Regions from separate parts of the Pediococcus claussenii ATCC BAA-344 genome, predicted to be linked through region 1. Evidence: a T-box and tRNA genes for the amino acid it is inferred to sense, from the RefSeq annotation. Region 1 holds a T-box; the other holds one or more tRNA genes.
What was found. A T-box is a leader RNA that pairs with one kind of tRNA and senses whether it is charged. The one in region 1 lies ahead of leuS (leucine--tRNA ligase), so its partner is inferred to be a tRNA-Leu.
Positions count from the first base shown of each region.

Region 2: it has a tRNA-Leu gene. The T-box ahead of leuS (leucine--tRNA ligase) is inferred to sense a tRNA for this amino acid. The anticodon was not compared.

Region 1 is NC_016605.1:1,173,005-1,183,841, reverse strand. It holds gene metK (methionine adenosyltransferase) at 1-657, shown strand, start outside; gene PECL_RS05700 (MDR family MFS transporter) at 796-2,262, shown strand; gene PECL_RS05695 (class I SAM-dependent methyltransferase) at 2,413-2,970, opposite strand; gene PECL_RS05690 (phosphatase PAP2 family protein) at 2,974-3,594, opposite strand; T-box leader at 3,685-3,891, shown strand; gene leuS (leucine--tRNA ligase) at 3,940-6,357, shown strand; gene PECL_RS05680 (putative polysaccharide biosynthesis protein) at 6,391-8,076, shown strand; gene PECL_RS05675 (pseudouridine synthase) at 8,086-8,805, shown strand; gene PECL_RS05670 (universal stress protein) at 8,845-9,225, shown strand; gene PECL_RS05665 (deoxynucleoside kinase) at 9,358-10,014, opposite strand; gene PECL_RS05660 (Cof-type HAD-IIB family hydrolase) at 10,239-10,837, shown strand, end outside.
Region 2 is NC_016605.1:340,528-351,571, reverse strand. It holds gene pnuC (nicotinamide riboside transporter PnuC) at 3-812, opposite strand; gene PECL_RS01610 (winged helix-turn-helix transcriptional regulator) at 1,303-1,683, opposite strand; gene PECL_RS01605 (MFS transporter) at 1,814-3,007, shown strand; gene PECL_RS01600 (TetR/AcrR family transcriptional regulator) at 3,555-4,148, opposite strand; gene PECL_RS01595 (MDR family MFS transporter) at 4,335-5,708, shown strand; gene PECL_RS01590 (DUF4811 domain-containing protein) at 5,708-6,424, shown strand; tRNA gene PECL_RS01585 (tRNA-Leu) at 6,475-6,560, opposite strand; gene PECL_RS01580 (SprT family protein) at 6,624-7,088, opposite strand; gene PECL_RS01575 (Tex family protein) at 7,088-9,265, opposite strand; gene PECL_RS01570 (cytochrome ubiquinol oxidase subunit I) at 9,490-10,905, shown strand; gene cydB (cytochrome d ubiquinol oxidase subunit II) at 10,905-11,044, shown strand, end outside.

The DNA.
Region 1 (10,837 bases):
GAGGTTACCGTTGAGTATGACGAAAGGGAAAAACCTAAGCGTGTTGATACGGTTGTTGTTAGTACTCAACATGATCCAGACGTTGAACTTACTCAGATTAGAACTGATATGATAGAAAAGCTGATTAAAACAACAATACCAAGTGAACTGCTTGATGAAAAAACAAAATATTTTGTGAATCCAACTGGTCGTTTTGTAATTGGAGGACCACAGGGTGATGCTGGCTTAACAGGCCGTAAAATTATTGTTGATACCTATGGAGGGGCTGCTCGACACGGGGGTGGTGCTTTTTCTGGGAAAGATGCTACAAAAGTTGATCGTTCGGCTAGTTATGCAGCAAGGTATATTGCTAAAAATATAGTTGCTGCGGGGCTTGCTGAAAAAGTTGAGGTTCAGATTGCCTATGCTATTGGGGTTGCACAACCTGTATCCGTCATGGTAGATACTTTTGGGACCGGAAAAGTTTCAGAAGAAGATATTACTGAAGCTGTTCGTCAAATCTTTGATCTTCGTCCGGCTGGTATCATAGAAATGCTTGATTTGCGCCGCCCAATTTATAAAAAGACGGCTGCCTATGGTCATTTTGGCAGAACAGACATTGACCTGCCATGGGAGCATGTTGATAAAGTTCAAGAACTACAGGATTTCTTTAATTAATATTTGCAACAGTGGGACATGGTGGGCAATCAAATGATTGCTTAATTTATGTCCCATCTTTTAAATTATTATGCGATTTTGATGAGTCTGACCTGATTATCTCAGACTCATTTATTTTTGAACAAATTTGGGGGCTTTATGAAGAAAAAAGAAACAAACGTAGTTATTGTCACAATTGCAATTTTTATTGCGACATTTATGTCAGCGGTGGAGGGAACGATCGTTTCAACTGCTATGCCAACAATTGTTGGTGATTTACACGGTGTCAGTTTGATGAATTGGGTTATTTCAATTTTTCTATTAACAAATGCAATTTTTACTCCAATTTATGGAAAGTTAGCTGATATATTTGGAAGAAAACGAATTTTTAATGTTGGAATATTTATTTTTTTAGTGGGTTCAATTTTGAGTGGATTAGCTAATTCAATGACTACTTTAATCATTTGGCGAGCTTTGCAAGGTGTGGGTGCTGGATGCATTATGCCTGTATCGAATACTATCATCGCAGATATTTATCCAATCGAAAAAAGGGCACGTATTATGGGATTTAATGGCGCTGCCTGGGGAATTGCTTCAATTATTGCCCCATTATTAGGTGGATTTATTGTAGATAAATTAACATGGCATTGGGTGTTTTTTATAAATGTCCCAATTGGCATTATAACGATTCTACTCATTCAAATATTTTTGCGGGAAGAAGTAAAAGTAAATGATAAACCAATTGATTTTTTGGGAAGTGCTTGGTTAATGCTTGCTTTACTTGGGTTAATGTATGGATTCCAATTGATTGGAGAAGCACATTTTTCACCATTTATGCTATTGATCTCATTTGTACTTTTTATTTTAGGAGTGGTTTTATTCATTCGACAAGAAAAAAAGGCAGTGGACCCAATTATCTCGCTCAAACTTTTTCAAAATAGAACATTTGTTATTCAAAATGTAGCTACAATGTTAGTAGCGGGTTTTTTGATTGGTTTTGAAGTGTATCTTCCAACGTGGACACAGGGAATTTTAGGACTACCAGCCTCATTAGCTGGATTTGCTGTAACGCCAAGTTCCTTGTTGTGGATTTTTGGCTCATTTTTGGCGGGTAAAATGATGGTGAAGTTGTCACCTAATAAAGTTTTAAGTGTTAGTTTATCAATACTAGCGGTTGGTAGCCTCATATTAGCAGTTGTACCAATTGAAACACCGTTCTGGTTTTTCTTTGTAATCTCAGCGATTTTAGGAACGGGATTTGGGATTACTATTACTTCTACAACGGTTACCTCGCAGCATCTAGTTAGTTCTGATCAGATTGGAGTTGCTACTTCGTTTAATACTTTGGCGCGATCACTTGGTCAGACAATTATGATGTCTATTTTTGGAATTATTATGAATAGTAGTATGAATAGTGGAGTAGCACAGAATAGTCGTTACAATATGGGAATGATGAATAAATTAATTAATCCGCAAACTGCTAAAGAATTACCTAGTGACTTGTTGGGTGGATTACGTTTGATTCTTTACTCAGCTCTTCATAATATCTACTTGTCTGGATTTATATTAATCCTAATAGCTTTAGTGGTGAATATCTTTGACCGAAAAACGGCTGAAAATAGTTAGTTAATTCCAGCATAAAAAGCGGGACATAGGTCGGAAAATAACGAGTATTACTAGCAATATAAACGATAGATATTTTGTTATGCAACAGATCCTTAAAAAAAGATATGGTTAAAGAATTATTGGATAATCAATATTGTAAAACATACTCCACTATTTCTTTTCAATAATTAATAAAATGGGCGGTTGATTGATCTGATTAAGGAATTCATAGCGCAGGACACTAAATTCTTGTTGTTCTATTTGGCTTAGATAATGGGTTATATGGTCTAATTCATCCTTGCCGCCTGGGTGCCCGTAATAACAAACAACAGCAATTCTACCACCAACTTTGAGTAAACGAAGGCAGGAGTTGATAGCCGGAATAGTAGTCGAAAAATGTGTAATGATTGATTTATTATTTCCCGGAAGATATCCAAGGTTAAAAATTGCAGCCGAAATCGGATTAGACACATAGTTATCAATCTTAGAGTGAGAATCGTTAATGAGTGTTGTCTGGCTTATTAAATCTAATTGTGTAAGTCGATCTTTAGTATGGTTGATGGCATCTTGCTGTATATCAAACGCATAAACATGACCAGTAGCACCAACTGATTTAGCCAGAAATTGGGTGTCATGACCGTTTCCCATAGTGGCATCAATAACATTGTCACCTTTATTGATAATCTCTTGTAAAACGATATGACTATACTGCATTGAATTTTTTAGCATTTTCTAAAACTCCTTAATTAAAATATAACGTGAAATTTGTAAAATCATGAATCCTAGAAGCATTCCACCAATAATGTCAGATGGATAGTGGACATTAAGATATACCCGTGAAATTGGAAGTAGGATCAGTCCGAGACTCCAAATAAAGTTTAAAACGAATTTAATAGCCTTATTTTTAATGATTTGATTTGTGATGATGATTAGTCCACCAAATAAGGCGATTGCAACTACAGAATGACCGCTAGGAAAGCTATAACCTGTAGCTCTAACTAAATGAGGTAATGGGCGTGGCCTTTTAACCCACTCTTTAATTAAATGATTAATTAAAGAACTACCAAAAGTAGTAAAAAGTAAGAAAATTCCGTATTTGAAATGTTTGCTCACTGTGAGAATTAAAAGTATAGCGAAATTGATAATGATGAACGGTATTTGGTTACCAATTTGCGTAATTATCTTAAAAAAAGTTAGTTTTAGTGGACTAGGATCTAATTGAATTAAGTTTGTTATAAATTTATCAAAAGGGTAAAGCGTTGTCGGAACAAACTTTACGGTTAAGGTTAACAAAATAAAAAACACTAAACTTAGAATAAAAGGCGCAAATTGTGATGTTTTTGTTGTCCTCATGAACTCCTCCTATGTGGTATCCTTCTCTGGTATATTACCATATGTAGGTTTGCAAACTGAGATATAGTTTGATACTATTATATCAACATAAAGTCAACGAAGATAAGGAATATTAGACGCTTATATTTTACAGAGACCAGGTGGATAGTGTGAACTTGGAGATTGATGCGTTCGAACTCGCCTTTGAGTTTCCTGCTGAATTATAGTAAGGGGAACGTTTTTCCGCGTTAAGGAATCAAGAGTGTGGCTGTAAGCTACAAACCTAGGTGGTACCGCGGAACAGATTTCGTCCTAAGAGATTTTCTCTTGGGATTTTTTTGTTGGCAAATTTTAGGAGGAATGGATATGCCCTTTAATCATCATGAAATAGAACCAAAATGGCAAAAGTACTGGTCAGACCACGAAACATTTAAGACAAACGCAACAGAGGATAAACCCAAATATTATGCACTAGACATGTTTCCGTATCCATCAGGACAGGGATTACATGTGGGACACCCAGAAGGATATACAGCGACGGATATTATGTCGCGCATGAAACGCATGCAAGGATTTAAAGTTCTTCATCCAATGGGATGGGATGCTTTTGGTTTGCCAGCTGAGCAATATGCTATGAAAACGGGACATAATCCTAAAGATTTCACAAAAGATAACATTAAAAATTTTAAACGACAAATTCAATCACTAGGTTTTTCATATGACTGGTCCCGTGAAATTAATACTACAGATCCTAGTTATTACAAGTGGACCCAGTGGATTTTTGAACAAATGTACAAAAAAGGTTTAGCATACGAGAAAGAAACACTTGTTAACTGGGCACCTGATTTGATGGGGGGCACTGTTGTTGCAAACGAAGAAGTTATTAATGGGCGTACTGAACGTGGCGATTTTCCGGTTTTTCGAGTACCGATGAAACAATGGATTTTAAAAATTACTGCTTACGCTGATCGTTTACTTGATGACTTAGATCTAGTTGATTGGCCTGAAAGCATCAAGGAAATGCAACGTAACTGGATTGGTCGCTCGGTCGGAGCTAGCGTTAACTTTAAGGTTGAAGATACAGAAGAAAACATTGAAGTATTTACAACCCGTGCTGACACATTGTTTGGTGTGACTTATTTAGTGGTTTCGCCTGAACATGATATTGTTGAACGAATTACAACAGCCGAAAACAAGGCTAAAGTTACAGAATACCAAAAACAAGTTGCTACAAAATCCGATCTTGAACGAACAGATTTAAATAAGGATAAAACAGGGGTCTTTACCGGTGCCTACGCTATCAATCCGGTTAATGGAAAAAAAGTGCCAATTTGGATTGCTGATTATGTCCTTTCATCATACGGAACGGGTGCTGTTATGGCTGTTCCTGCTCATGACCCGCGAGACTTTGAATTTGCTAAAAAGTTCGGAATTGAAATTATTCCGGTTATTGAGGGGGGAAATATTGAAGATGGTGCCTACGAAGGTGATGGGACACATATTAATTCTGCCTTTTTAAATGGCTTGGATAAACAAGCTGCTCTTTCCTCAATGTTAACGTGGATTAAAGAAAATGGCGTGGGTGATAAAAAAGTTAATTATCGTCTTCGAGATTGGGTATTTTCTCGTCAGAGATATTGGGGTGAACCTATTCCAATTATTCATTGGGAAGATGGAGAAACTGGGCTGGTTCCTGAAAATGAATTGCCTCTGCGTTTACCAGCGACAGATGATTTGAAGCCTTCTGGTACCGGTGAAAGTCCACTTGCTAACTTAGACGACTGGCTTAATGTCGTCGATGAAAATGGGCGAAAAGGACGACGTGAAACTAATACAATGCCACAGTGGGCGGGAAGCTCATGGTACTACTTACGATACATTGATCCAAAAAACGATCAAGAAATTGCCGATAAGCAACTCCTCAAAGAATGGATGCCAGTTGATTTATACGTTGGTGGTGCTGAGCATGCCGTATTGCATCTTCTATATGCACGTTTTTGGCATAAGGTGCTTTATGACTTGGGAGTTGTTCCAACTAAAGAACCCTTCCAAAAATTGGTTAATCAAGGCATGATTCTTGGTAGTAATCATGAAAAAATGTCCAAATCAAAGGGAAATGTTGTTAATCCAGATGATATCGTCGATAAATATGGTGCAGATACGCTGCGTATATACGAAATGTTTATGGGACCTTTGACTGAATCAGTTTCTTGGAGTGAAGATGGACTAAATGGAAGCCGTAAATGGCTTGACCGTGTATGGCGGCTGTTTATTGATGATGACGGTAAATTACGAGACCGCATTACTAAAGTTAACGATGGAAAGTTAGATCTAATCTTTAATAAAACTGTTCAAAAAGTTTCTAATGACTTTGAAAATATGCGGTTTAATACTGGAATTTCCCAGCTAATGGTATTTATAAATGAAGCTTACAAAGTGGATTCTATTTATGTTAAATATGTAGAGGACTTTGTAAAAATCCTTTCGCCACTTGCTCCACATTTGGCAGAAGAATTATGGAGTCGTTTAGGATACAAGGAAACGATTAGTTATGAAAAATGGCCCACCGTTGATGAATCTAAATTAGTCGAGGATACTGTTGAGGTAATCTTACAAATAAACGGAAAAGTCCGAGGACGTCTTACTGTTGAAAAGGATTTAAAACAGGAACAATTACAGAAATTAGCAATGGACAGTGACTCTGTTCAACAATGGATTAACGGAAAAGAGATTCGGAAAGTAATCGTTGTTCCTAATCGGATTGTTAATATCGTTGTTGGATAATTTTGGAGACATTATTGAAAGTAGGGAAGCACCATGGCAGATCAGCCGAATAAAAATGATAGTAGTGACCTTGAATATATTGGGTCACAACCCCTTAGAGAAGGACAAAAAGTAACTTCTTCTAAATCTCAAATGCTTGAGGGATCAGTCTGGATGACAGCGGGCAGTATTTTTTCTAGGATACTTGGCGCAGTTTATATCATTCCTTGGGTAATTTGGTTTGGTGTGTACAGTAATCAGGCTAATGCTTTATACGCTAAAGGATATAATATTTATAGCTTGTTCTTAATTGCTGCAATTGCTGGAATCCCTTCTGCAATTGCTAAACAAGTTTCACATTATAACGCACTTAATGAATTTGCCTTAGGACAAAGGCTCTACAAAAGGGGTCTGTTATTGTCAGTCGGATCAGGAATTGTTTGTGCTTTAATATTATTTTATGGTGCACCTTTTCTATCTGCTGGATCTGAGAGTGTCGTTCCTGTATTGCATGCGTTGGCATGGGCAGTTTTAATCATTCCAACAATGAGTCTGACTAGGGGATTTTTCCAAGGTTACCAAGAAATGGGTCCCTCTGCTATTTCTCAGTTTGTTGAGCAATTGGCGCGAGTTGGTTATATGCTGGTGACTGCATATTTAATTATGGGAGTTCACCATGGTGATTGGGTATTTGCTGTTTCACAATCAACATTTGCTGCTTTTATTGGAGCGATAGGCGGTTTTCTGGTGTTAGGATGGTATTTTCTAAAATATCGTAAACGTTTGAAAACACTTGCTCAGGCTAGCTCCAATGAGCTGGTTGTATCCACAGGTGATTTATATCGGGAGATTATTGCACAAGCGATTCCATTTATTATCATTGGTTCCGCAATTACTATTTTTCAATTAATTGATCAGTATACTTTCTTTAAAATTATGCAAATGACAAGTAGCTATACCACTGATATTTTAAATACTATGTATGCCATTTTTGCTTTTAATGCAAATAAATTGGTCATGATTGTGATTTCATTAGCGTCTGCAATGGCTGTAACTTCGGTTCCTTTACTTTCAGAAGCAAAAACGCGAGGGGATTCACGAGCAATTAGTCAACAAGTAACTGAAGCCATTTCGTTATTTTCATTTTTAATGATTCCTGCAGCCCTTGGAATGGCCGCAATTGCACAACCTGCTTATACACTTTTTTATCATTTTAGTGGAGTGGGGACAGCTATTCTTGAGTTTAATTCATATGTTGCAATTGTTTTAGGGGTTTTCACGGTGATTTCTGCTATCATGCAAGGAATTGGTGAGAATAAATTAGCAGTTCGTTATTTTCTGTACGGGGTCATAATTAAATTTATTGCGCAAATTCCACTTGTAATGGCCTTTTCAGCTATTGGCTCATTAATGTCGACAGCAATTGGTTTTGCTTTTATTAATTGGTTGATTTTAAAGCATATTAACGATGAATATGGCATTGATTATCAAGTTATTAATGAACATTTGACTAAAATTATTTTATATTCACTAGGAATGTTTGTCATTGCATGGGGAGTGGCACATGGAATGTATCTATTTATGAATAATGAAAGCAAAGTTGCTGCGTTGATCGTTGCTTTGGTTGCTGCTTCGGCTGGTGGTCTCTTCTATCTTTATTGTTCACTTAAGAGCAGATTAGCCGATGAAATGCTGGGTAGTAGAGCAAGTCGTCTAAGAAATATGTTAAGAATAAAGTAGGTTGAAATGTTGAGAGTTGATAAATTTTTACATGATATGAACGTTGGTACAAGGACTCAGATTCGAAAACTAACTCGTGATGGGCAAATTAGTGTAAATGGCGAAGCTGTAAAGTCTGGTCGAGTAAAGATTGATCCTGATCAAGATGAGGTGCAGCTTAGTGGTGAGGTAGTTCAATATCAAAAGCACTTTTATTTTATTGTTAACAAACCGATTGGGGTACTGACAGCAACGGAAGACCGAAAGCAAAAAACAGTCATGGAACTCTTTAATAAAAATGACCGTAGACCAGATTTATTTCCAGTTGGAAGGTTAGATAAGAACACTGAAGGATTACTTCTAATTACAAATAACGGGGAGATTGGGCACCGCTTATTATCGCCTGAACACCATGTTGATAAAGTCTATGAAGCGACTGTAACAGGACAAATTAGTGAGGGTGCGGCAGCCAAATTTGCTAACGGATTAACGCTCAAAGATGGTACTCAGTTGAAGCCTGCCGGTCTGAAAGTTAAAGAATATTCTAATTTGGAAAAAACGACAACGGTGGAAGTAACGATTAGCGAAGGAAAGTATCATCAGGTACGACGCATGTTTGGCGCTTTGGGTGAACGTGTTCTTAGGTTGCGACGAGTGAAATTTGGTCCATTGGAGCTAGATGTGGGACTTTTGCCTGGTCATTATAGAGCTCTAACAGACGAGGAAATCGTAAACTTGGAAAATCTATAGGGTACACTGCTATAATAAAAACAGGAAGGCGGTGCTACTATGGATTACAAAAATGTTCTTTTTGGATATGATGGTTCTCCGGAGGCCCAAAAAGCCTTTGAGAAAGCAATTGAGATTACAAAACAGAATCATGCTAGGTTGGTCATTAGCGAAATTGTTAAACAACAATACGCGAATACTGAAAGTGTGTCATTGGGATTTGGAATTGCGAGCACTGATATTGATATAAAGAAGGCACTGATGGAACGCGAGCAGGAGCTTGAAGTTTTAAAACAGAAAGCAATTGAAGCAGGAGTCAGTGATGTTCAAATAGATTTAAGAGTGGGAAACCCAAAGCAAGAACTTTCTGAAGATATTCCCGATAAGTATGATATTGATTTAACGGTATTAGGTGCTACTGGATTGGGACGAGTTGCATGAGTTGTGATCGGCTCGACTGCGAGTTATGTTGTAGAAAATTCTAAAACTGATGTATCAATTGTTAAGTAGGAAAATTAAAAAGTGTTCCGGAGAACTCACTGTGAGGTGAAGTTGCTCGGAACACTTTTTGATTTAAATGGCTTGATTGTAATTAGCCTTACGTGTCTCTTTTAATTTTTTATCAATTTGTTGCAAGATGATATTAACATTTTTTTCTTCAGATAAATCATAAGTTTGTAAATCGATTTTCATTTTAGGGCTAGCATCATATTCTTCGTACCATGTTTTATATGCTGTCCACATTTTTTTATAATAAGACTCAAGTTCAGGGTTATTGTCGAATTGTTCATAGTCACGACCGCGTTTTTTAATTCTATATAGGATAGTATCAAAATCAGTTTCAGCATAAACCATCAAATCTGGAGCCTTCTTAGGCAGGTTCTGGAGTTCACCCATCATGTTATCGAGCAAGTTCATATAGACGCCGAATTCTGTGTCAGTAATGTTGCCTTCCTTATTGTTTTCGCGTGTGAATAAGGCATCTTCATAAATTGAACGATCAAGAACATTATTATCATCTGCCAGAGCCTTTTTAATCATTTGGAATCGTTTATTCAAGAAATAAATTTGGAGTAAAAAACCATAACTTTTAGGATCAGAATAGTAAAGTGGTAATACTGGATTATCGCCTACTGGTTCAAAAAAGGCCTTTGAACCATAAAAATCCGCAATTCTACCTGTTAATGTTGTTTTTCCGACACCAATCATTCCTGCTGTAATTATCACCATGCTTTGCCCCTCTTTTTTACAATTTAACCAAGGGATAGTATATCATATAAAAATTCACATCAACATATTGTGCTTTGAATTTTTTTGTGCATGAATTGCACGAAAACGGTCACATTTGTTTTATATTAATTTAGTATTAAATTTAAAAAAGTTACTGTATATAATTGAAAACCCTTTCCAAATCGGCTAATCTTAAATTATATAAGAATAGAGAGAGGTTACGTATGATTAAGTTAATTGTTAGTGATTTAGATGAAACATTATTAGGCTTGGATGGAAGTATCTCGGATGAAAATATTAAAGCAATAAAAAAGGCTCAAAAAGCAGGTGTTAAGTTTGTACCTAACACTGGTCGCGGATTTAGTTCAGTACAAGGTTTATTACAGAAATTAGGATTGAAAGACCAAAAAGAAGAGTTTGTTATTTCTTATAACGGGGGTGCTATTGTTGAAAATGCTGGTTTAAAAGTTGTACAGACTAATGAATTAACATTTGAACAGGCGAGTGAAATTTATAATATTGCTATGAAAGTTAAGGACTTTGATACGCATGTTTATACGCTTAATGATGTTTATATTTATAACCCACTTCAAGCTGATTTAGATTATATTGAAACACGTGGTGTGAGACCAATTGAGTATAAGGAAAAGGACCTTAAGTTACTACGGAATGAGAAGATAATGAAAGTAATAACGATGAATCCCGATTTTAACCGATTGGCTTATATGAGGGACCTCGTTTTAAAAAACGTTGATTTTGACTTAAATGTTACTTTTTCGTCTGACCGATACACGGAATTCAATAAAAAGGGTGTTGATAAGGG
Region 2 (11,044 bases), 830 kb from region 1:
CTTTATTTTTTTGCCTCCTTTTGGCCAAAGAACCAAAGATAGGCACCATACATAGCATTTATTAACATAATGATTTGTAAGATAAACATTGAGGTTGAAGCCGGACTTGATATTTGTAATTGGTTAAACCAAATAACCACATTAATACCATCCAATGCAATCCATGCCACCCACTGAGATCGATAACCATATGTCATCAATACCATTCCCACAATTCCTAAAGGTAACAGGGTAGCATCCAAATAAACTTGAGTTCCATTAAGTTGCTTACTAAAGAATAAAACAATTAAATAAATTGTAATTGTGACTACAAGCCAGAATAATCCTTCTAACCAGCTGAAACTCCGTGATACTAATTCCTGCTTATCTGTCTGTTGTTCTATTTTATTGTTCCAAACTGAAATCCCAACAAACTGCATAACTAAATAAAATGTTTGGGAAGCAATATCTCCAATGAGTCGATTATTTAAAGCTATGATAAGCCAAACGGCACACCCAAGAGCTCCCCAACTATAATTGGTCAATCTCCCTTGATCAACAAGTATTAGATTTAAAACCACTGCTGTACTGGTAACGAGACCGATCCAACCGGCAAAACTAAAATCGTGTCCCAAAATAAATGTTGCAAAAGTTGCAATTAGCATAATAAGCATTATAACTTTAGTAGTTTTTCGCAACGTTTTTATTTCACTAACATTCCGCTTAAAACTAAATGCCTGTCCAACGGCATAGGGTAATTTCTTTATGCTCGTGAATAATTTCGAAAAAAGTGTATTGGAAATATTTTGAGGCAAGTTTGTACTATTTTTCATAATGTAAAAATCTCCTTAGTTGTTTTTAGACAGCCGTGTTCGGAAGCAACGCTGTAAAATCATATAATCGCCTGAAATTCAGAATATACTTTTCAATTTTTACTGTCAAACTGGCCACAGTATTCCAACAAATCTCAATATAAGACCCGCAACAACCAATTGCTTTTATGTATAATGCGCATTAACCATGAACATCACGTCAATGGCGCACTTGCTTCAGCCCCCAAAACGGATCTGAAGTATAACAAAATCTAAATTTAATTTTTGAACTAAATAGCGGAGGCGTAAGAAAACAAGTCGAATGATTCCACTTAAATACAAGGACCAAACGACGAATAGCCCATCATCATTTGGCCCTTTTTCTTCGCCCATAGGAATGGACAGCATTATGAGTATTAAAGTTCTGTATAACAAAACATTTGATGTTAGCAAGCTATTAATGCTCGTCATTTTTCGATTTATGTCTTACTCTTATTCCTATACATTTCTATTAATTTTGTACCACGTCATCTCTATTCAAAAGCTGTACATCGCATCCACTTTCTACCTGTCGATCAACGTAGTTTTCTCCCCATTTGCACATTAAATTCAACACTGTGCTTAAAGAATGACCATATTCAGACAAAGAATATTCCACTTTAGGAGGAATCTGACTATAAACCTTACGGTTGATAATCCCATCATGTTCAAGCTCCCTCAACTGCTGCGTAAGCATCTTTTGCGTTATGTTTGGAATCACACGTTTTAGCTCGCCAGTTCGCATTGCTTGATGCCGTATATGACATAAAATAATTGGTTTCCACTTTCCACCAATCACTTCCATCGTTGCCTCCACCCCTATATTATAAGTTTTCCCTTCATTTGCATCCATTTAAATCACCCTTATATCAAATTATTACTTTTTTGTACCTATAGCACTAAAAAGTACGTAGTTGTCTATTTATTACGTACCAGTATAATACATATCATTGTCACAAAAAACAAATTAAAGGAGAGATAATATGAAATCAAGTAAAATTTCACCAGGTTTAACTTTAGCCGCCCTTGCAATTAGTGCTTTTGCAATTGGCTCTACCGAATTTATCAGTGTCGGATTAATGCCATTGATCGTAAAAAGCTTTGGTATTTCACTTAGTTCAGCTGGGTTAACCGTTTCAATTTATGCACTTGGTATCACTTTTGGTGCACCAATCTTAACCGTTCTAACAGCAAATTGGGACCGTCGCCGCTTAATGTTAGTCATTATGACCATTTTTATAATAGGTAATCTAATCGCCGCTACCGCATCAAGTTTTGGCATGTTGCTTGCAGGTAGAGTTGTTGCTTCACTTGCACACGGAATATTTATGTCAATTTCTTCCATTATAGCTGCCGATGTTGTGGCTCCAGACAAACGCGCTAGTGCAATTGCAATTATGTTTACAGGGCTGACTGTTGCCACCGTAACTGGTGTTCCTCTTGGTACCTTTATTGGACAACACTTCACATGGCACTGGTCGTTTATTTTTATTGCTATTATTGGTTTAATCGGTTTAGTTTCCAACTATTTTCTAATTCCAAATAACTTACCTCATCCCAAAAAGCGTCCAGACTTACACGGATTTAGTCGTGTATTATCTAACAAACCGATTCTGTTAATGCTTATTATTACAGCATTGGGATACGGAGGGACGTTTACTGCATATACTTATTTAACACCAATACTAGAATCGTACATGCACTTTAGCTCAGGTGCCGTTGTTATAATTTTGATTATTTACGGAGTAATGGTAGCAATTGGAAATACCCTTGGAGGACGATTTGCTAATAGTGAACCACTTAATGCCTTAATCGCAATGTTTGTAGGTCTGACTGTTGCCCTACTCCTACTGTTTGTCTTCATTCATGAGAGCATTTCAGGATTGCTATTAGTATTATTAATGGGACTGTTTGCCTTTATGAATGTACCAGGTCTCCAATTATATATTGTTCAACTTGCCGAACGTTACACTCCCGATGACATTGGCCTCGCTTCAGCACTCAATATCTCTGCCTTTAATGTCGGAATAACCTTGGGATCATTCGTTGGCGGCCAGGTTACTTCTTCGCTTTCGGTTACTTTAACCCCATTATTTGGGGTAGTTATGGTACTGATTGCAATTTTAATTATCGCTATCCTTAAAAAAATGATGTTTCATTCAGACAATTCATTATAAGCACCTATATATAAACAGAGAAAGTCTGTAAATAAAAATCTAGCAGTCACAAATTCAACCAATAAAACGATTAAAGATTCAATATTATTCAAAATCTTTCATTCCAACTATTAAAGAAATGAGCTACTCATTAAAGTTAACGTTTTCGACTCACGGCCCTGTTGACTATTACCTAATTGAAAGTGGCGTTGCTACATGATCTTATCCTCACATCATTGGAATTGATTAAAAGTGGTGAATCATAATTCAAAGAAATTATGATTCACCACTTTTTATTTTGTTAAAGTTGACTAGTTAGAAGACCTTTTGATGCCTCGACGCCACAAAAAAATAACCATCTTCAATTTCATAATCAGATTGTTTTTTGTATATTTCTATTAATCCGTGCCACTTATCTCAATTCAAAAACCGTGTTTATCTATAACTTTGACCCTCTAGTATAGAGTTTAATTGTAGTACCTCGATCAATAAATATTATTGATAAAACATCTTAAAATCGGTTTGTTTTGTATTTTAGTTAGTAAAAAATCAATAATTTAGCGCGTCTTTATTTATTCAAACTATATTTATACGTGGGAACCAGTACGTTATCCACAATTTCTAGCAAATCTTTTTTTGTTATAAAACCGTCTGTTAATAGAGCATCCACAACTAGCATTACCGGTAAACGAACTGCACGTTTGCTTATTTTACTAATATTCACCTCACCACGTTTATCAGCCCGGGTCAAAACTTTCATTATCCTCTCAACAGTTTCATTTTCTTCTGATGATATTTGTTTAAAAAGATCAAAAACATGGCTTCCTAACTGGTCTACCACCAATCCTTGGGCTGCTTCTTTACCAACAATTTCTAAAAATTGAATTGTTGGTTCTAAAAGCTCAATCAGATCATCACGCAAATTCCCAGTATCAGCATCTGACTGTCTAATTTGGGGACCAAATTTCCTAAATGCCATTAAGAAAATGATAGCTTTTTTAGGCCATCTACGATATAAAACCGTTTTAGTTGTTTTTGCCCTCTTTGCAATTCCTTCCATTGAGGTCTTTCCGTATCCCTTATCCTGAAACTCTTTCCAAGCAGCTTCCAATATGTCGTGTTCTAATTCTTTTCCTCGTCTACGAGTAGTTTTCTTTTCCATTTTCAATTTACCCTTGCTATTTTTTTACATAAGTTATATGATTCTAAATTGAAGATACGGTGGTATCTTATTTTAGATTATTTTGTACAAATACATTATAACAAAAGCCTTTGAAATAGAAACCACGGTGTCTTAAAAAGTGAGGTAATTAAAATGAAAGAAAAAAACAATTTAGCTAAAATTGCAATGATATTAATTGTCGGAGCTGTTGCACCAATGCTTGATACAACAATGACAAATATTGCAATCAGCACTATTATGAATGATTTAAACGCCACGGTAAGTGCTACCCAGTGGGTTACTACTGGATACGTCTTGATGCTTGGAATTGTCATATTATTTACCGGATGGGCGGTTGACAAATTCAGCGGAAAGAAACTTTATATCTCTGGTTTATTGTTATTCTTAGCTGGATCTATCGTTTCTGGAGTTGCAACCAATATTCCAATTCTAATGTTAGGACGATTAATTCAAGGGGCTGGCTCTGGAGTAATAATCCCACTCCTAACCACACTTATAATTCGGGCAGCTAATGGTGAAGGACTCGGAAAAATAGCAGCAACCATTGGTCTTCCAATGGTTTTAATTCCAATATTGGGACCAACTGTGGGTGGAGGATTCATCATTGACAAGTTAGATTGGCATTGGATTTTTTACATCAACATACCGATCGTTATCATTGCCTTAGTTCTACTTCAATTCATGATGCCAAAGTTTGAACCTCAAAAAACGGATAAAAAATTTGATTGGTTTGGGTTCATTTCGCTAAGTGGTATGTTCAGTGGGCTATTAATCGGAATTGTTAATTTTAGCAGTAATAACACCATCTCAAACCTAGATGTCCTAATTCCCATTTTCATTGGTTTAGATTTAATGATTGCGTACGTTATATTTGCAAGTAAGAATCCGGATAAGGCATTGGTAAGCCTTAAAATGTTTCAAGTCTCCAACTTCTCCGGAGCTTCCGTAATTCTTTTAATGTCTGGAGTCGCCGTAAACGGAGCAATGTTCTTACTTCCGTTATATTTACAAAACGTTCGAGGCTTAAGTGTCATTTGGTCTGGAACTTACTTGATTGCACAAGGTTTGGGGATGTTGGTTACCCGGACAACCGTTGGAAAGCTAACTGATAGCATCGGTGCTCGATGGGTTGTCCTAGTATCAATCCTCGTTGCAGTTGCTAGCACTATTCCATTTGTTTATTTCGATAAAAACACTAATATTTGGTATCTATTAATTGCTTTGTTTGTCAGAGGAATGGCACAGGGTGGGCTTACAATTCCTGTTATGGCAGATTCGTACGTTGGTATTCCTAAAAAATTAATTGCGGATGCAACAAGTGCTTCGAGAATGTTTCAAAATGTTGGTGGAGCATTTGGTTCTGCGATATTAGCTACTGTCATTCAAAACAACATTAACGGCGTCGTTCCAACGGTTGCACATTTAACCACTGCTTATCATACTGCCTTTATCTGGTCGATAGTGATTACATTAATTGCTGCCATTCCGGCCTGGTTCTTATCCCATAACATTTCAAAAAAAGTGGAGGTAGCGAAATAATGTTAATATTCATAAGTTTACTTTGCATTGCAGGGATAATCTTTATAACAGTTAATTCCAAAATCACACATAAAATCTTAATTGGCTCCATTTTAGGAATGTTGCTTCTACTTTCTCAAGTTATACTTATTGCAAACGTCAATGCACATTGGGGAACCGAAATTAACACTAGTTCAACTTCTACAAAGATTGATTCAATTGCTACTTTTCCTGGAGATAATAAGGTATTAGCATATCGTAATGTTGGTAAGAAAAGGAACATGCACCAAATATATGTATATAAAACAAATAGTAATTCTAATAAAAAATCCATGACCTATTCAGATGGATTAAGTGTTAGATTAATTCGTTCTAAAACAATGACGGCAAGAAAAATAAAAAAAGTTTCCTATTATCACTATAAAAGCGTATTCGCACAATTTCTCTTCGCTGGAATTCAGAATGAACATCAAATTAAAAATACTACGGTTACATTTAGCCTTCCAAAAAACTGGACTGCTTTATCTACTACACAGCTTTCTAAAGCTGGCCAGGATTTAAAAAAGAACCAAAAGCAACTTAAAATTAATATGATGGCAAAAATAAAAGCCTATTCAATAACTAATCCTAAGCAGGCTCGTAATCCCCAGGCGTTAAAGAATGTTCAAGAAAAATTGCTACAAGAAGAGGTTCACAAGACAATTCAGCGATATTCTAACAAAAAGATACCATATTAATTATGTGCAACAAAAAAGGACTTGGAAAATTTTCCAAGTCCTTTTAAATATGCGGCCAAGAGGGTTCGAACCTCCACCCGGGTAAATCCGGACAGGATCCTTAATCCTGCGCGTCTGCCAATTCCGCCATGGCCGCAAAAGCTTACCAGATAATATTAGCAAAAACAGCCCCATCTAGCAAGCTTTTTATTAAAAAACATTATGCACTTCGTTCTTCTTCAATTAGAGTAAGCCTGCCGTGGCACTTTCCGCACCTGTACTTCTCGGTATTAATATGCCGGTGACGTATATATATCTGTCCACATTTTTGACATTGATATGTGAGCTTAAGTTGGTTCTTGCGACGCTTTTTAGAATCCGGCGCGTATCGTAAGCCACCTGTTTGCACCAATAATTGTTTAAAATGTGGATTATTATGAGCAGGCTTCTCGCCACTTAAATGTAAAAAGTAATGTACTAATTCATGTTTTATAACCCCAATTAAGGTTTCCATATCATGTTGTTCCAACATTAGCGGATTAATATCAATATGGTGATCTTTTAAATGATACCGTCCGCCAGTGGTTTTTAATCTTCTATTAAAGAAGATTTGATGTTTAAATTCATGGTGAAAACTACTGTGAGCTATCTCCTCGGTCAACACTTGTAACTCTTGATCTGTCATTATTTTTTATTCTCATCCTGTATCATTGTTAACTGAATACGATGTCGATTTAAATCAACGCTTTCCACCCATACTGTGACGATGTCGCCCACTGACACAATATCGCTTGGTTTCTTAACAAACTGTTTGGTTAGCTTGGAAATGTGTACCAAGCCGTCTTGCTTGACCCCAATATCAACAAAAGCGCCAAAATCAATCACGTTACGAACCGTACCTTGTAGCTCCATTCCAGGTTTAAGGTCTTCCATAGTCAAAACATCCGCTCTAAGTAACGGTGCCGGCATAGCATCACGTAAATCACGACCTGGTTTTTGTAAAGCTTCTATGATGTCGGTCAGGGTTTCACTCCCTATCTTAAGTTGGTTGGATAACTGCTGAATATTTGCATTCTTAAGCTTCTGAATAGTTTCATCCTGCCCCAAAGAATCCATTCCAATTCCTAAGTCTTTCAATAACTGTTTAGCAGCTTTATAGCTTTCTGGATGAACATCAGTATTGTCTAGCACATCTTTGCCATCAACAATTCGCAAGAATCCGACCGCTTGTTCAAAAGCCTTCGGTCCTAAACGTGGTACCTTTTTAAGCTGATTACGCGCATCATAACGTCCGTTTTCATCACGAAAATTAACAATGTTTTGAGCCGTTGTTTTAGTTAAACCAGAAATATGTGTTAATAATTCTGGGCTAGCTGTATTAAGATTAACCCCAACTTGATTAACCGCAGTTTCCACAACTCCATCAAGCTGTTCGGTCAACTCTTTTTGTGGCAAATCATGCTGATATTGACCTACGCCAACTGCTTGTGGATCAATTTTTATTAACTCTGCTAGTGGATCTTGCAAACGACGCCCGATACTGATGGCACTTCGTTCTTCAACCTGTAATTCAGGAAATGCTTTACGTGCTTCTGGGCTTGCCGAATAAACGGATGCCCCAGCCTCATTCACAATGACATAGTAAATCTTTCGATCAATTTCTTTTAATTTCTGCGCAACAAACTCTTCCGACTCACGACTGGCTGTCCCATTTCCAATTGCAATCATTTCAACCTGATACTTATTCAGAAAATCTTTGAAGAGTTTTCCTGCCTCAGCCCTTTTTGATGCCGATGCTGGTTTATGTGGATAAATTACCAATTTATCCAAAAATTTCCCGTTTTCATCCATCACAGCTAATTTACATCCTGTACGATATGCAGGATCAAATCCGAGAACTACCTTTCCCTTTAAGGGTGCTTGCATCAACAAATGATATAGGTTATCTCCAAACACCTTAATTGCTTGTTGACTTGCACTTTCGGTTAATTCCGCCCTTAATTCACGCTCAATTGCCGGTCCGATAAAACGCTTATAAGCATCTCGATATGCATCTTCAATAATTGGAAGAGCTTCTCCAGTCTTATCTCCAATAATTCTAAACCGCAAAAAGCGTTCAATCCCATCTTCATTAACGTCAATCTTGGCTCTAAGAACTTTTTCTTTTTCACCACGATTAATTGCTAGCATTTGGTGTGATACAACTTTATTAAATTGTTCTGAAAAATCATAATAAAGTTTGTACACTTCATTTTCATCATGTTCTTCGCCTTTTGACTTAAGAACAGATGTTAAAAGTCCATTTTTCTTAGTATAAGTTCTTATCCAATCACGAAAGTCAGCATTATCTCCAAAGGCTTCCGCCAAGATCTCATGAACGCCTGCCAAAACATCGTCAACTGTATTAATGTCTTGATCAGAATTTAAAAATTGCTCGGCTTTTTTATTAATTTCATTAGTTGGAAATGTTAATAACCATGAAGCAAACGGTTCAAGCCCAGCCTCTTTTGCAATAGTTGCCTTAGTGCGACGTTTTTGTTTATATGGTAAATACAAGTCTTCAACCGTCTGCAATGCAGTTGCTTTTGTGATTGATCTTCTGAGTTCAGAAGTTAACTTTCCTTGCTCCTCAATGTTCTTAATAACATCTGCTTTACGTTTCTCAAGTGTTTCAACTTGATGGTACGTCGCTTGAATCTCTCGTATCTGAACTTCGTCCAAACTATGAGTTCGTTCTTTTCTATATCGTGCAATAAACGGAACCGTATTACCGTCTTCAAGCATATCAAGTGTTGCATTTATTTGAATCGGTCGATATTGATTTAATTCTTTTTCTACTATATTAAGTACGTTTTCTTCCAATGTTTTTCCCCTTATACTTAAAAGATCAGTCCCTTTATTATATCCATCTTAACTTCCAAATCACAATATCGGATTTAAACCATTACTTTTTTCTTTCAATAGTAATACACAAGGTAAAAATCATTTGAATCATATTCTCATGCTTTTAAATATGCGGTAATTGCGGTATATTTTACATGTATACATTATCGTTAGAAAAATTTAATTAAAGGGGATGAATTGTTATGAGTATCGTTACACTAGCTCGTTTTCAGTTCGCAATGACAACCATATTCCATTTTTTCTTTGTTCCATTTTCTATTGGAACCGCTCTCATGGTTGCTATCATGGAAACAATGTATGTTCGCACTAAAAACGAACAATACCTCAAAATGACTAAGTTTTGGGGAAATATTGTCTTACTCAGTTTTGCCGTTGGTGTTGTTACTGGTATTATTCAAGAATTTCAATTTGGTATGAACTGGTCAGACTATTCCCGTTTTGTTGGTGACATCTTTGGTGCGCCATTAGCTGTTGAGGCTTTGTTAGCGTTTTTTATGGAATCCACATTCTTAGGCCTTTGGATATTTACTTGGGACCGCGTCAAGCCGGGATTTCATGCGTTGTTTATCTGGTTAGTTGCAATCGCGTCCATGGTCTCCGCTTTCTGGATTTTAGCTGCTAATAGCTTCATGCAACATCCTGTTGGGTATGAAATTAAAGGTGGACACGCTGTTATGACCAGCTTCAGCGCTCTTCTAACTAATCCCCAAGTTTGGTACGAATTTTCCCATGTTATTGCCGGAGCTATTACACTTGGTGGAGTCGGAATCGCTGGGCTAGCTGCCTTTCAACTTTTGAAAAAGAACATCAACAATGGTGATTTTTATAAAAAATCAATGCGTTTAGGATTTATTGTTGCCCTTTTTGGTTCATTAGCTGTTCTAACTGCTGGGGATTTGCAAATGAAAAACCTTGTTACTGAACAACCAATGAAGTTTGCCGCAACGGAAGGTATCTATAAAAATACTGGTGACCCAGCCGCTTGGACCGTTGTTGCTTGGGCAAATGAAGCACAGCATAAACGTGTTTTTGGTATCGGAGTTCCTTATATGCTAAGTATTCTTTCATACGATAAGCCTTCTGGTGCTGTTAAAGGTATGAACACTATCAATAAAGAGTTAACTGTTAAGTACGGTCACAAAAACTATTACCCATCGGTAAATACTTTGTTCTATAGTTTTCGTATTATGGCAGCATTTGGAATGCTAATCTTATTAGTATCAATATTAGGACTATTCTTTACAAGAAAACGAAAGGAAACACTATATAAGCAGAAATGGATGCTGTGGATTGTTGCCTTAACAACCTTTACGCCGTTTATCGCTAATACTTGTGGATGGTTGATTACCGAACTTGGCCGTTTTCCATGGACCGTTTATGGCTTATTCACAATGATGCAAAGTGTCTCACCCAACGTTTCGGTTGCTTCTCTTTTAATTTCTAATACCATCTACTTCTTATTATTTACAGCACTTGGAGGTACCATGGTCTATCTCGTTATCCGAACCCTCAAAAAAGGACCCGACTATGAGATAGAACTCGCAAAGAAAGACGATAAATCAAACATTGATCCCTTTGATAAGGAGGCGTTTAACTAATGACTTTCTTACAACTTTTATGGTTTATATTGATTGGAGTTTTATTCTCGGGCTTCTTTTTCCTTGAAGGATTTGATTTTGGAGTTGGAATGTCAGTTCAGACATTAGCTCACAATGATGAAGAAAAAGATTTAGTTGT